DNA from 3 places in the Vibrio maritimus genome. Region 3 is predicted to be linked to each of the others. Evidence: predicted binding sites of a transcription regulator. Region 3 holds the regulator's gene; each other region holds the start of a gene.
The links. The regulator MetJ, encoded in region 3, represses methionine synthesis genes. The targets are predictions, from matches to a motif close to TTAGACNTNTANANGTCTAA.
Positions count from the first base shown of each region.

Region 1: metA (homoserine O-acetyltransferase MetA) is a predicted target of MetJ. The motif match lies at 3,403-3,422, and genes of this name have one in related genera.
Region 2: metN (methionine ABC transporter ATP-binding protein MetN) is a predicted target of MetJ. The motif match lies at 2,431-2,450, and genes of this name have one in related genera.

Region 1 covers NZ_CP090438.1:1,415,132-1,420,381, reverse strand. Annotated here, with positions in the region: gene LY387_RS06525 (DMT family transporter) at 1-805, shown strand, start outside; gene LY387_RS06520 (M20/M25/M40 family metallo-hydrolase) at 924-2,030, shown strand; gene LY387_RS06515 (ribosome recycling factor family protein) at 2,097-2,450, opposite strand; gene LY387_RS06510 (DUF3859 domain-containing protein) at 2,429-2,866, opposite strand; gene LY387_RS06505 (ATP-binding protein) at 2,899-3,267, opposite strand; gene metA (homoserine O-acetyltransferase MetA) at 3,452-4,393, shown strand; gene LY387_RS06495 (DUF3081 domain-containing protein) at 4,442-4,693, opposite strand; gene LY387_RS06490 (AMP-binding protein) at 4,791-5,250, opposite strand, start outside.
Region 2 covers NZ_CP090438.1:706,926-712,175, forward strand. Annotated here, with positions in the region: gene metQ (methionine ABC transporter substrate-binding lipoprotein MetQ) at 1-597, opposite strand, end outside; gene LY387_RS03200 (methionine ABC transporter permease) at 632-1,309, opposite strand; gene metN (methionine ABC transporter ATP-binding protein MetN) at 1,299-2,333, opposite strand; gene gmhB (D-glycero-beta-D-manno-heptose 1,7-bisphosphate 7-phosphatase) at 2,533-3,084, shown strand; gene LY387_RS03215 (MliC family protein) at 3,109-3,477, shown strand; gene treR (trehalose operon repressor TreR) at 3,493-4,437, shown strand; gene treB (PTS trehalose transporter subunit IIBC) at 4,677-5,250, shown strand, end outside.
Region 3 covers NZ_CP090438.1:250,328-255,577, reverse strand. Annotated here, with positions in the region: gene LY387_RS01180 (bifunctional aspartate kinase/homoserine dehydrogenase II) at 1-769, opposite strand, end outside; gene LY387_RS01175 (O-succinylhomoserine (thiol)-lyase) at 776-1,945, opposite strand; gene metJ (met regulon transcriptional regulator MetJ) at 2,217-2,537, shown strand; gene LY387_RS01165 (malic enzyme-like NAD(P)-binding protein) at 2,630-3,889, opposite strand; gene rpmE (50S ribosomal protein L31) at 4,221-4,439, opposite strand; gene priA (primosomal protein N') at 4,723-5,250, shown strand, end outside.

The DNA of each region.
Region 1 (5,250 bases), 1.2 Mb from region 3:
GCCCCAGCTCCTATTTCTTCGGTTTTTGATTAGCTGCTTAATTTTATTCACTATCGCTGTCAATAAAGGACAAATAAGCCACTTTATAGCTAACCAAAAGCAGTATTTGCAGGTAGGCGTCTCAACGGGACTGATTCTAAGCTGCATCTTTGTTACTGAAACCTGGGCGGTCAAACTGGCGCAAGCTGGGCAAGTGGCCGTTCTCATAAGCTTGTGTGTGCTGTTTACACCAATCCTAGAGAAACTCTGCCTTAAGGTTCAGTTACCTAAAGGGATTTTTCTACTTTGCATTGTCGGTGTGACCGGAATGATACTGATAGCAGAACCACACCAAGTCGCGCTTCGCTTAGACTTGGGGGTAGGCTTGGTGCTAGTCGCAGCCTTTCTGAGGGGCGTAATGGTTGTTGCCTGTAGAAAAGCGTTTACGAGCACTACCTTCCATGTTGAGTTGATTACCTTAGTTCAGCTTGCCACGGTCACAGTAATGAGCCTAGGGCTTGTATTACTCGATATAAATTCACCTTCAATGATCAGCGTGCTTGGAAGTCTTGATACGCACGGATGGATCAGCCTTCTCTATCTCGCGCTTTGCTGTACGCTCATGGCGTTTTTTATCCAGAACTATGCCGTGAAACACCTGCCAGCGAGCCAAGCGTCTTTATTGATGGGAACAGAGCCTTTGTTCGGCCTATTATTTGCAACAGTATTTCTTCAAGAGACGATGTCTTTATTTCAATGGATTGGATGTTTTATCGTCATATGCACCACCATTGCAGCTTGTTACAAATTTTCCAAACAAAACTAGGTCAAAAGACAGTCATATTCTCTAAATTGCGGACCTTTCTTTGATTTAACTCAGGTCTTTGGTCTCCAAGTAGCGTGTAAAGTGGTTCTCCCCTGTTCCACTAACGTGAAGTGATCCCATGACTCAAGTAAATACAGAACGCCTAGTAAACCATTTTTGTGACCTCGTAAAAATCGATAGCGAATCAGGCAATGAAAAAGCCGTCGCAGAAGCGATTGCTGAACAACTTGGTGAGCTAGGTTTCGTAGTAAGTAAACTACCTGTACCTGAGCAGTACACAAATGGCTTTAACGTATACGGTCGTCTTGAAGGTAAACAAGAAGGCAGCATCGTATTCAGTGCTCACATGGACACAGTAACGCCAGGCATCGGTATCGAGCCAATTATTGAAGACGGTATTATTCGTTCAAAAGGTGACACCATTCTTGGTGGTGACGACAAATCAGGTATCGCAGCCGTCATGGAAGCTGTGCGCTGCCTACAAGAGCAAAACCGTGAGCACAAAACAATTGAAGTTGCGTTCACTGTGCATGAAGAAGGCGGTCTATTCGGCTCTGAATATTTCGACATGTCTTACATCCAGTCTAAGAACGCAATCGTACTCGATACAGGTGGCCCGATCGGCACTATCGTAACGGGCGCTCCTGGCCAGCAAAAGATTGTGGCTAAGATCAAAGGCCGTCCAGCTCACGCGGGTCTAGCACCAGAAGAAGGTATCAGTGCAGCTATGGTTGCAGCGGATGCTATCGCTAACATGAAGCTATTGCGTATCGATGAGCAAACAACTGCAAACATCGGCTCTGTGAACGGCGGCCAAGCAACAAACATCGTAATGCCAGAGCTAACGGTAGTAGCAGAAGCACGCTCTCTTAACAGCGACAAGCTAACGGCTCAAGTCAACCACATGGTAGAGACGTTCCAGGCATCGGCAGAGAAGTTCGGCGCCGAAGTTGAAATCGAATCAACACGTGCCTATGACGCATTCGTGATTGCAGAAGATGACGCGCATGTACTGAAGATCAAAGAAGTATTTGCAGCTAACGGTATTGAAGCAAACACCAAACACACTGGCGGTGGTAGCGATGCGAACAACTTCAACGAGAAAGGTCTAACAACAGTTAACCTATCTACTGGTATGTCGAAAGTTCACACGACTGAAGAGTTTATCGCAGTAGAAGACATGGTTAAGATCACTGACTTTGTGATTTCTTACGTGACTGCGTAATTGCCAAAGCAGTAGAAAGCTCAAAACCGCGTTGTACTTTTAAATAGTAAGAGCAACGCGGTTTTTTTATAAGTCCTCAAACTCATCGATTGCAGCGCGCGCTTCGGCAAGTGTGCAACCAGACTGGAACATCAGATCCGCAACGGTTATTTCTGGGTCTTTCTCTAGCACTTCTTGAATCGGTGATTTATAGCCGTCAAGGGCTTTATCAACCGCAACAGATATCCACCCAACGTTAGCCTCAAGCGCAAACTTCGCAAGCTTAGTAGCTTCTCCGGTCAACGTCCAATTGCGAGAGCGACGTATACGTTTTAGCGTGCAACCACTATCTGCAGCACACGCCAAAACCGCCGATTTGTCTTCAACGCGGTGAACAAAGCTATTAAGGCGAATTGTGATTAGAAACCGCGATTTTTCCAAAACTGACCTTCATCTCTTGCCGTCACTTTGAATTTTTTCTCAGCAATCACTTTGCCTTGCATCTCAATGACCATATGCCACTCACCGAGGTTACTCTCCAGTCCGTCTATAGGATGAAGTAGCTGAATCGTATCGCCTAGGTAGAAATCCCAATCATTGCTGCCTACGTGCTCTTCACCGTCAAATGGAGCAAGGACCTGTCCTTTTTTGCTAAGAACACCCGGATGATAGATGCAATAGCGCACCTTTTCTCCTTTGGCCTTTTTGATGTTGACGATGAAACCAAACTCAATATGTTCATCCGCTGGCACTATGGTTGTAAAGTCTTGTATTTTAGGAAGATCTTTTGATCCAGAATCCCATGTAGAATAGATGCCGTACGACGTCATTTCGATGACTGGAGAGCGTTTTGCCATAATTAGATTTTTCTGTTTTAAAGTGAATAAGGTTAGTCTTGCCAACGTTTTTGCATCTTGGCGATGACGCTGTCACTCACGCCATGTACATTTGGGTAACGCTCGTGACAAACAATGATGTCCAACTCGGCCTTGTAGCGTTTGGCTAAATTTTTATATGCCTTCATTTCCCACAAGCGAACAAAGGTATTGGCAACAACCACGTCTTGGTTAGCCGCCAATGCTTTCTCGACCTGCTGCTGACACCATTCGTGTGCTTCGCCAATCTTACCCCCGTCGTAACAATATTCACCTTTTTCATTGATAAAATACATATCAGCTTCGAAGTGCAGCGCGTCGAGGGTTTTCGCCAAGGTACTCTTTCCAGAACCTGGAAGACCGCGAATTAACGTGAGTTTCAAACAAGTTCACCGCAAAATATTGAAAGTAACGTGATTGTACCCCGTCTCACCCATGTACGTCATGAGGTATTGCATTCAACCGATGACACCTGGGCTAAAATTAACTATCGACAAGCAAAAACGTTTGCGTTAACTTTAGAAGTATAGACGTCCAGAAGACCAAACAGAGCTTAGGGAGAAAGCTGTGCCAATTAAGATTCCCGATCAACTACCTGCCTCCAACGTCCTACGTGAAGAGAACATCTTTGTGATGTCAGAGTCTCGCGCCTCGACTCAGGAAATCCGTCCGCTTAAGGTATTGATCCTCAATTTGATGCCAAAGAAAATTGAAACGGAAACCCAGTTTTTAAGACTGCTTTCAAACAGCCCGCTTCAGGTTGATGTTGAACTGCTTCGTATCGACGATAGACCAAGTAAGAACACGCCAACTGAGCACCTTGATACTTTCTATCGCCAGTTTGAAACTATCAAAAACCGTAACTTCGATGGACTCATCATCACAGGAGCGCCACTTGGCTTGGTTCAGTTTGAAGATGTGATCTATTGGGATCACCTGCAAACCATCATGAACTGGGCAAGCAAGCATGTGACCTCAACGCTGTATGTCTGTTGGGCGGCACAGGCGGGCTTAAAGCTACTGTTTGATCTGCCAAAACGCACTCGCAAAGAGAAGCTGTCAGGTGTGTATCACCATGAAATTCATGACCCGCACCACCCTATCCTGCGCGGTTTTGATGACACCTTCTTAGCACCGCATTCTCGATATGCTGACTTTTCACCAGAGTACTTAGAATCACACACAGATCTCGATATTCTGGCAACCTCGGATGTCGCCGGCGTGTATCTCGCGGCAACGAAAGACAAGCGAAATGTATTCGTAACAGGTCACCCTGAGTACGATTCTCATACGTTACACAACGAATACGTGAGAGACTTGGGTGAAGGTATGGAGCCGGCCATTCCAATTAACTACTACCCTAACAACAATCCAGACAACAAGCCGAATGCGAGTTGGCGTAGTCACGGTCACTTGTTGTTTGCTAACTGGCTAAACTACTGTGTTTACCAACAAACACCTTACGATCTTGACCACTTTAGTGAAGATGCGTTTACGACTGAAGAGTAAATATATTTCGTGCTCTCCTATCGTGGAGAGCACTAGTTGCCGCCCTAACTACTTGGCTAACATCGCTACCTTGCGTAAGAAGCTATCACGCAGGTGCTCTTGGTCATACTCAAGATGATAGGTGTTGTGGAAGCCTATAGAAAGCTCAACGCCATTACCTCGCATGTAGACGTTGTAACCGTCATAGTCCGAATAGGCTTCTACCCCTTCATAGATCTTTCCCAGTTCAGTCTCGGTACCATTAGACATAATGGTATCGTAAGCCTTTAGAACTTTGTTGGGATCAAGTTCGTTTTTCATCGCAGTCTCCTACTAACGAAAAGCCACACATAAAGTGTGGCTTAGATGGGCGATTTGCGCCAGTTTATGTTCGTTAGTAGATACGCATCAAGGCGCGTTACTGGTCACGAAGCTCTCTTCTTAGGATTTTACCGACGTTGGTTTTCGGCAATTCATCTCTAAATTCAATTATCGTTGGTCTCTTATATCCTGTCAGATGCTTACGACAGTGCTGTTTCACCTCGTCGGTCGTAACCGCACCATTAGCCACGACAAACAGTTTAACGCGCTCGCCCGCTACGTCATCTGGCACGCCAACTGCTGCTGCCTCGATAATTTTTGGATGTAGCGTCGCAACTTCTTCGACTTCACTTGGGAAGACATTGAAGCCAGAGACAAGAATCATGTCTTTCTTGCGATCTTCAATATAGAAGATGCCGTCTTCGTCCATACGCCCGATATCGCCTGAATAGAGCCAGCCATCTGCCGTTAGAATTGCATTTGTCTCCGCGTCTTGCTTCCAGTACCCTTTCATCACTTGGGGGCCGCGGATCTGAATCTCGCCGATCTCACCGACA
Region 2 (5,250 bases), 460 kb from region 3:
GATGATAGATAGCGCTACGTCATCAAGAGAGCGTGGTAGCTGTGCTGCGTCTAGCTCAACGATAGTGATGTTCTTTGGATTTTCTTCGATATCACGAACTGTCGCCAGTAGACCCACACCTTCACGTAGAGTCAGTAGACCTTGCTGCTCAAGTAGTAGTAGAGAGCGACCTAGGTTTGTTGGGTCGTTTGGTACTGCGATACGCGCGCCGTCTTGGATTTCATCGACAGACTTCACTTGCTTCGAGTAGCCCGCGATTGGGTATACAAAGGTGTTACCTGCAATAGTCAGCTTGTAGTTACGATCCGCTACTTGTTGGTCTAGGTATGGCTTATGCTGGAATGCGTTGATATCAATAGAGCCATCATCAAGCGCTGCGTTTGGTGTTACGTAGTCAGTGAAGGTGACTAGCTCAACGTCTAGACCGTATTGCTCTTTAGCAACCTTTGCAGCGACTTCTGCAACTTGCGCTTCTGCACCTGCCATTACACCGACTTTGATCTTGCTGGTGTCGACTTCTTTTTCACCACAGCCAGATAGAATAAGTGCTGATGCAGCGGCTGCAATTGCGAGTAAATTCTTAACGTTGAATTTCATGACTCTCTCCTTGTTATAAATCTTAAAATCTCGATTATCTGTGGTCTACGCGGCGAACAACGGCATCACCGATAGACTGAATAATTTGTACCAATACAATAAGCATCACTACGGTCACGGCCATAATGGTCACATCGTATCGGTGGAAACCATAGCGAATGGCTACGTCACCTAGACCGCCACCGCCGACGGTACCCGCCATTGCTGAGTAGCTTACTAGGGTCACTAGAGTGATTGTCACCGAATTGACAATCGTAGGTAATGCTTCTGGAAGCAGTACCTTAGTAATGATTTGGTATGGTGTTGCGCCCATTGATTGTGCCGCTTCTACCAGACCTGTTGGTACCTCAAGTAGTGCACCCTCAATAAGACGTGCCACAAATGGAATCGCGCCAACTGTTAGTGGAACGATTGCTGCTGTGGTACCGATAAAGGTGCCAATCAAAATCTTGGTCAGTGGAATGATCGCTACCATCAATACTAAGAATGGTACCGAGCGACCGACGTTAACAATGGCACCTAGCACACTGTTTAAACGCGTGTTTTCTAGCAAGCCACCTTTTTTAGTGGTATGCAGAATAACGCCCAGTGGAATACCCACGGCGAAGCCAACCACACCTGCTACTGCAACCATGTAAAGGGTTTCCCATGTTGCCCCTAATAGTAGGTTACTGTTTAGAGATAACCAGTCTGTGACAGTGTTAAAGGACATAACCAAGTACCTCTACTTTTACATTGTGGTCACGAAGATATTGAATCGCCGCGTTGTCGTCTTGCTCATTACCAAATAGTTCTGCCACCATCATGCCGAATTTTACACCGCCCGCGTAATCAAGATCGGAGCTTAAAATGCTGACATCAATATTGTATTTACGTGCAATTTGCGTCATTAGCGGCGCGTCTACAGTAGCACCGGTAAACTCTAAGCGAACAAGCGGGTAGCTGCCTTCAACACGCTCAGCTTGCAGCCTTGCTTGGTAGTCTTCTGGAATCGATAGATCGAGTGTTGAACGAATGAATTCGTGTGCAAGCTCGGTTTTTGGATGGGCAAAGATTTCACCCACGGTGCCTTTTTCAACCAGGCGACCGTCGCCAATGATAGCGACCTCATGACAGATGCTTTTTACCACGTCCATTTCGTGAGTAATCAGTAGCATGGTGATCTTGAGCTTGCGGTTGATTTCTTTCAGTAGTTCAAGAATCGATTGTGTCGTCGCAGGGTCAAGTGCGCTGGTGGCTTCATCACAAAGCAGTACCTTAGGATCTGACGATAGCGCGCGAGCAATCGCAACACGCTGCTTTTGACCGCCACTTAGATTGGCAGGGTAGGTATCGCGCTTATCTGCCAGACCAACGAGCTTTAGAAGATCCGTCACTTTGGTTTCGATGTGCGAGCGCTCTTTGCCAGCAAGTTCAAGTGGCAGTGCGACGTTTTCAAATACGGTGCGAGATGAAAGCAAGTTAAAGTGCTGGAAAATCATGCCGATGTTGCGGCGCGCTTCGGAAAGCTCGGATTTAGAAAGCTTAGTCAGGTCAACACCATCAACGATGACTTCACCTGACGTTGGCGCTTCAAGCATGTTTACGCAGCGAATCAACGTACTCTTACCTGCACCAGAGGCGCCAATCACACCAAAGATGGTGCCTTCTGCGATATGCAGATTGATGTCTGCCAAGGCGTTGATTTCCTTAGCGCCTTGATAAAACACTTTGTTTACTTGATTAATTTCGATCATCTAAGCAACCTGAAGTCCGTGAGTAGCATAAAAGTTTGAACTACATCTCAATTGATAGAAGATGCTATGGTTTTCACCTTTTAGTGTCAATAGATATTTTTACGTCTAGACGTCTAAACGGCATTTTCATAGTGCCGTGACTATAAAAGCGTGTAATAATTCAGTTTATTAGCACCTATCTATAACAAGAGAGTGAACTGTGGCAAAACCAGCTGTTTTTTTGGATCGTGATGGCGTCATCAACGTCGATCACGGGTATGTGAGCGATGAACACGACTTTGAGTATGTTGAAGGCGTCTTTGAAGCGACGAAAAAACTGCAGGACATGGGCTATATGCTAGTGTTGGTGACCAACCAATCAGGCATTGCTCGCGGTATGTTCTCCGAAGATCGTTTCCTTTCTTTAACTCAATGGATGGATTGGAACTTCTCTGATAATGGCGTTGAGTTCGATGGTATCTATTACTGTCCACATCACCCAGAGCATGGCATTGGTGATTACAAGCAGGATTGTAACTGCCGTAAACCAAAGCCGGGCATGTTTATCTCTGCTCGTGATTTCCTAAAGATTGATATGGAAAACTCAGTCATGGTCGGTGATAAAGCCGAAGATATGATGGCAGCTGAAGCGGCTGGCGTTGGTACCAAGATCTTAGTTCGTACTGGCAAACCGGTGACCGAGCGCGGTGAGTCTGTCGCAACTGTGGTACTTGATAGTATCCGCGATGTGCCGCAATACTTAGCTAAGTAATCAGTCGACCCAAAAGGAGTCATTATGAATACTTACGCTAAATACGGATTGGTTGCCGCGTTAATGGTGGGTGGTTTAACAGCGTGCAGTAGCCAAGAACAGGTAGAGCCGCAAAACCCGTATCATGTTCTCCAGTATCAGTGCGATAACCAGAGCTTTCAGGTAACCCAGCTATCGAGCGAGCAGGTTCTGCTACTCATTGATGGCGAAGAGTATCATCTACATCGTGTCCCTTCTGCATCTGGTACCAAATACTCACTCGATGGCCAGTCGCAGGCTGAGTCTGACGTTGAGCTGTTTAGTAAAGGTAGAGAGGGTATGCTTACCATTGCCGGTGAAACCGATAAAAGCTGTATGATGACCACGCGAAGCGTACCAAAAAACGGATATTGAACCTTTTAGACACTCATGAGCAAAAAACTCACCATACTTGATATTGCGAAGCTGTCGGGAGTCGGTAAATCTACCGTCTCTCGAGTGCTGACTAACGATCCTAAAGTAAAACCCGAAACCCGCGAGAAAGTGGAGCGTGTGATTGCAGAGCATGGCTATGTGCCCTCTAAGTCGGCGCAATCGATGCGTGGGGGCGGAGTGCAAAAGGTCATTGGTGTCATTATCTCTCGTCTCGACTCGCCTTCTGAGAACAAAGCGGTGAGCAGCATGCTTAATGTGCTTTACTCGGCAGGTTACGATGTGGTGATCATGGAGAGTCAGTTCGATCCCGAGAAAACCAACGAACACCTGAGCGTACTGCGTAAACGCAACGTTGAAGGTGTCATTGTGTTCGGTTTTACTGAGCTTGATATCGACAAAGTGTCTCAGTGGCAGGAGAAGGTCGTCGTCATCGCTATGGATACCGATCAAGTCTCCTCCATCAACTACGACAATCATGGATTGATCCGAGCGGTTTTGAATAAACTGCAGGCACAAGGCGTCAATCAGCTTGCTTACATTGGTGTGGATCCTAAGGATAAAACCACGGGCTTGGCTCGCCTCAACGCATTTCAAAACTGGTGTGATGATAATGATCAGCATGCCGAGTATCGTACCGGTGAACTTCATCATGAGAGTGCCTACCAGCTTGTTGATGAGGTAGTGACGGACTCACTTCAAGCTATCGTGTGTGCCAGCGATACCTTAGCGCTTGGCACGATCAAACGCTTACAAGAGCTTGGCCGAGAAGATATTGTTGTGACGGGCGTTGGTGGCAATGAACTCTTATCTTTCCTGTTCCCGAATATCTACAGCATTGATCCTGGCTATCAGCAAGCGGGAGAGAAGGCGGCTAACCTATTGATAAGTCAGCTTACTGGTAATAAAACCATCTCTCATCTCACGCAAGAAGCGGTGTAATCACGGCTTCTTTTTCTTTGTAGCTCCCTTAATCAACTTGGCGCATTTATCAACAATTATTGTGATCACACTCAATTAATGGGACTGTTCCCATTTTTGTTTGAATCATTCCATGGCACACTTTGCGTAACTTTTGGGAATGTTCCCATTCGCATGTTGCGATATTATTAATACAACGAGACAAATGGACCTAGACGTCTTAACCCTACGTCTCTATATCAGTAAAAGGTGTACAAACGATGAGCAAGATAGCCCAGCAAGACATTGCAGCGATCATCGACGGTGTTGGCGGCGCTGACAACATTGCCAGTGTTAGCCACTGTTTAACTCGCTTAAGATTCGTTCTTAACGATACCGATAAAGCCGATAAGTCGGCATTAGAAAGCCTTAAGATTGTGAAAGGCTGCTTTACCAATGCCGGTCAGTTCCAAGTGGTAATTGGTACTGAGGTCGACGAAGTCTACAAAATGTTGATTGACTCAGCAGGCAAGAAAGCGGCGTCTAAAGACGATGCCAAGCTGGCTGCTCGTCAGAACATGAACTTTCTAGAGCGTGGTATTTCGCACCTAGCCGAAATTTTTGTTCCCCTTTTGCCGGCGATTATCACGGGTGGTTTGATTCTTGGTTTCCGCAACGTTATCGGCGACATCCGTATGTTCGATGGCAAAACCTTAGTGGAAATCAGCCAGTTCTGGGCAACCGTTCACTCGTTCTTGTGGCTAATTGGTGAGGCGATCTTCTTCTTCCTACCGGTTGGCGTGTGTTGGTCTACGGTGAAGAAGCTGGGCGGTACGCCAATTCTTGGTATCACGC
Region 3 (5,250 bases):
CTTCATCTAAACGCAGCAAAGGCAATAGACATGCATCGCTCACCACGCGTGGATCCGCGCTGTACACACCTGCCACGTCACTCCAAATCGTCACGCATGACACTTCCGCCAATGCGCCAATGACAGTAGCAGAATAGTCAGAGCCATTACGACCCAGCAGCACGGTTTCGCCGCATTCACTTTGCGCCATAAAGCCAGTGATCACGACACGGTGATGCGCATGTTGCGCCAATACTTCTTTGATCAGCGGGTACGATTTAGCGCGGTCTACCTCTGGCTGAGTGCCGAACTCAGCGCGAAGGAAGGCTCTTGCGTCTTGTGCCACTGCAGGCAAATCGCTCTGTCTAAGCAGTGCTGCCAGTAGACGTGAAGACCACACCTCGCCATGTCCTAGTACCGATGCGCGCTCAGCGTCTGTGAGCGGATAGCTAAGCTCACCAAGCGTGCTAAACTCATCGTGTAACTGAGACACAAGACCTTCGGCTTCTTCACCTGTTAGTAGTGACTCCACCAGCTCAGTCTGAAACTGACGAAGCGCCTGTAGGTGCTCGTGCGCAATGCGCCCATCTTTATTGAGCGCATCTAGAAATTCGATTAGACGGTTAGTGGTTTTACCCGCCGCCGAGACCACGATAAGGTCTTCTTCATTAGAGTAGTCCTTTAAGATAGAGACCACACGGCGATAACATTCAGGGTCCGCTAAGCTGCTGCCGCCAAATTTGTGCAACTGCTTACCTTGTTTGTTATTCAGGGTACTGCTTTGACTCATGCCGGCTTATCCTTTAAATGCAGATGCTTTCTCAAACGCTTGGGCAAGGTCATCAATCAGATCTTGCGCGTCCTCTAGACCAACAGAGAGGCGAAGGAGCTGCTGAGAAACGCCCGCTTCGGCTAGTGCTTCTTCGCCCATCGCACGGTGCGTCATAGACGCTGGGTGACAAATCAGACTTTCGACGCCGCCAAGAGACTCTGCGAGCGAGAATAGCTCTAGCTCACCAACAAAGTACTTAAGCTGCTCAAAGCTACCCGCGAACTCAAAGCTCAACATAGAGCCAAAGCCAGACTGCTGCTTCTTAGCAATCTCATGACCAGGGTGCTCAGGCAGGCTTGGGTGATAAATCACTTTTACCAATGGTTGCGGCTTAAGAAAATCTAGGATCTGTTGCGAGCTTTCTTCATGGACGCGCATACGTGCGCCAAGGGTACGAATACCGCGCAAAGTCATGTAGCTATCAAAAGGCGTACCCGTCGCACCGATGCAGTTGCCCCACCATGCGAGCTCTTCTGCATGCTCTTCCGTTTTGGTGATCACCACGCCACCAATCACGTCAGAGTGACCGTTGATATACTTGGTCGTTGAGTGAATCACAAAGTCTGCGCCAAGCTCGAGAGGCTTTTGGTACACAGGTGTCAAAAAGGTATTGTCTACTGCTACAAGCGCACCGACCTTTTTCGCTTTTTCACACACGGCGGCAATATCGACAACACGCACAAGTGGGTTAGACGGCGTTTCAAGCAAGATAAGTTTTGGTTTTTGCTCAAGCGCAGCATCGAAGGCTTGCTCGTCACTTTGGTCGACAAAATTAACCTTGAAGTCACCTTTTTGCGCACGCGTGTTGAACAAGCGGTACGTGCCACCATAACAGTCATGGGGAGCAATAATTGTGTCTTCTGGACCTAAGAAAGCAGAAACCCAAAGATTGAGTGCAGAAGTACCACAGTTCGTCACTACCGCGCCTTTACCAGACTCCAGCTCATACAAAGCAGTTTCTAACAAACCTCGGTTTGGGTTTCCTGAGCGGGTGTAATCGTAAGTCGGCACTTCCCCAAACGCAGGGAAACCATAGTTAGTAGAGAGATAAATAGGTGGCACCACAGCGTGATGCTGGGTATCCGATTCGATACCAGTACGTACGGCTATTGTCGCTGGCTTCCGATTGCTCATAGAAACTTCCTTTCTCAGATCGCATGGCTAGTTGGTGTAACCACAGTGTCTACTTTTACCGGTAATATGGGAACCGGCAAACGCCACAAACGTTAAAGAATTAACATTGCATTAAAATAAATGTCCACATTCGTTGCCCCACTTTACTTTCCAAAATGTGAGACGTCAACACTTCTAGACGTCTATATGTCTTTGCTTATGGCAGTAAATCCCGCTAAAATTGCAGCATTCTTATTACTACTATTTATGATTAACAGAGCGAAGGTGTGTAATGGCAGATTGGAATGGTGAATACATTAGCCCATATGCGGAGCACGGTAAGAAAAGCGAGCAGGTAAAAAAAATCACAGTGTCTATCCCGCTGAAGGTGCTAAAGGTATTGACCGATGAGCGTACTCGTCGCCAAATCAATAACCTACGCCATGCAACCAACAGTGAACTCTTGTGCGAAGCTTTCCTGCACGCCTACACTGGCCAGCCGCTTCCAACCGACGAAGATTTAAGAAAAGACCGTCCTGATGATATCCCAACAGAAGCGAAAGAGCTGATGACGGCGATGGGGATTGAGTTTGAAGCGTTTGATGAAGAGTAAGTAAATCAAATCATAAAAAAAGAGGGTCATCACGACCCTCTTTTTTCGTTTTAGAGCACTTGGCTTGCACCAACACCTCTAAACTAACAACCTTAAGCCATATAGCTATCAGGCAACTCAATACGAGCCACACCAGATTCAACCGCGGCTTTCGCTACCGCTTTAGCCACACGAGGAAGCAAACGTGGATCCATTGGTTTTGGAATGATGTAGTCCTTACCAAAGGTCAACGCCTCAACACCCGCGGCATTAAGTACGTCTTGTGGTACAGGTTCTTTCGCTAGCTCACGAATCGCTTCTACCGCTGCCAGTTTCATCTCATCATTAATCTCACTTGCACGCACATCAAGAGCGCCACGGAAGATAAACGGGAAACACAGCACGTTGTTTACCTGGTTCGGGTAGTCTGAACGACCTGTACCCATAATTAGGTCATCACGAACCTGATGAGCAAGCTCAGGTTTGATTTCTGGATCTGGGTTTGAACACGCAAATACGATTGGCTTGTCCGCCATCAGCTTAAGTGCTTCTGGTGGCAACAAATCAGGACCCGATACACCTAAGAATAGGTCCGCGCCTTCGATCACATCTTCTAGCGTGCGCTTATCAGTGTTGTTGGCAAACAGCTCTTTGTATTCGTTAAGATCGTCACGACGAGTGTGGATCACACCTTTGCGATCCAGCATGTAGATCTTCTCACGCATCGCGCCACATTTGATCAACAGCTCCATACACGCGATCGCCGCCGCGCCTGCACCTAGACAGACAATAGTGGTTTCTTTCAGATCTTTGCCCTGAAGCTCGATAGCGTTGAGCATGCCTGCAGCAGTAACAATCGCCGTACCGTGCTGGTCATCGTGGAATACCGGCACATCACAACGCTCGATAAGGCGTCGTTCAATCTCAAAACAGTCTGGTGCCTTAATATCTTCTAGGTTAATACCACCAAAGGTGTCTGAGATGTTCGCAACCGTATCTACGAACTCATCGATAGTGCGGTGTTTTACTTCAATATCAATGGAATCTAGGCCCGCGAAGCGTTTAAACAGTAAGGCTTTACCTTCCATAACTGGCTTAGAAGCCATTGGACCTAGGTTACCGAGACCTAGGATTGCGGTACCGTTAGAGATCACTGCGACCATATTGCCTTTCGCAGTGTATTTATAAACATTCTCGGCATTTTGCGCGATTTCACGCACAGGTTCTGCAACACCAGGGCTGTAGGCCAGTGCGAGATCAGCTGCTGAGTTGGCGGGTTTAGTTAATGCTACTTCGATTTTTCCAGGTACAGGGTTGGCATGGTAATCAAGCGCTTGCTGGCGAAATTCGTCAATTTGATGGTCATCGGACATGGTTAGCTATCCTGCTTTTATAAGACTGATTAGTTACTTAAGTGATGTTGTTATGAGTATAAGCCCGTTTATTTTTATTCGCGTTGCTTCTAAAGGGTTACACACACAGAGTGGGTACATTTGAACGGAGAGGAGGTATCTCTGATGTTCATTACTCTGACGGACTAATACTACGCGAGTTTATTAGGCTTTTGAATGGATGGAAGGGACGAAGCGAAGAAAAAAGTAGAGATAGGTAGCACGTTATGCAAGCGGATGTTGACAGGTAAACAAACAGCTAAAAAGCAAAAAGGACGCCGAAGCGTCCTTTTTTAATCTGCAAAAGTAATAATTACTTCTTGCTAGATAGAGCACCGAAACGCTTGTTGAAGCGATCAACACGGCCGCCAGTATCAACGATACGTTGCTTACCAGTGTAGAATGGGTGGCACTTGTCACATACGTCTAGGTGGATAGAATCTTTACCTAGAGTAGAGTTGAATTCGAATGTGTTGCCGCAAGAGCAAGTTGCTGTTACAGCTTTGTATTCTGGGTGGATACCAGCTTTCATGGGAAACCTCAATAATTTAGGCCGTGTCGCCATCCGATTCTAAGCCGGACACCACACGTAGTTAATAAATAGATGATACCATCGCTTTGCTTTTCAATATGAAAGCAAGAAGCCATGCCATCAAGGCGCAGTATAGTAATGAATAGTGCCAAGGGAATCAACTAAAATTGCGACTTTTTTCGCCACCTTCGGTGAGCCTTAGCCGATAAATTGATTATCCAGTCTATACAAGGCGACCCATACCGTTAGAATAGACGTCTTCTTTATCAATATCGACCTAACTATGCGCCCAAATGTCGCTCGAGTGGCTCTTCCAGTCCCACTTGATAAACAGTTTGACTACCTCGTCCCTGCCCACCTTTTTCCTGTGGTTGGCGGGCGCGTATCTGTTCCATTTGGACCAAAAACGCTCGTCGGTATTGTGATGCAGTTTAGCCATGAGTCTGAGTTTCCAATAGACAAACTCAAGCCGATAAAAGCAGCATTAGATACCGCGCCGGTTTGGTCTAAACCTCTTTTTGACCTTATCTCATGGTGCAGCCTTTATTACCAGCATCCACTCGGCGACACCTTGAGTAACGCCCTACCCGCAGCTCTTAGAAAAGGCAAGCCAGCTGAATTTGCCGCAACCGTGGAGTGGCAGATCACAGAAGCTGGCAAGACTCAATTAATGTCTGGCTTTGGGCGAGCGGTGAAGCAAGCCAAAGTCATGCATATGTTGGAATCTGGTCCGTGTTCGCATCAGCTGTTTATCGACAGTGACGTCAGCACTAGCGTCCTTAAGACACTGACGGAAAAAGGCTGGATCACG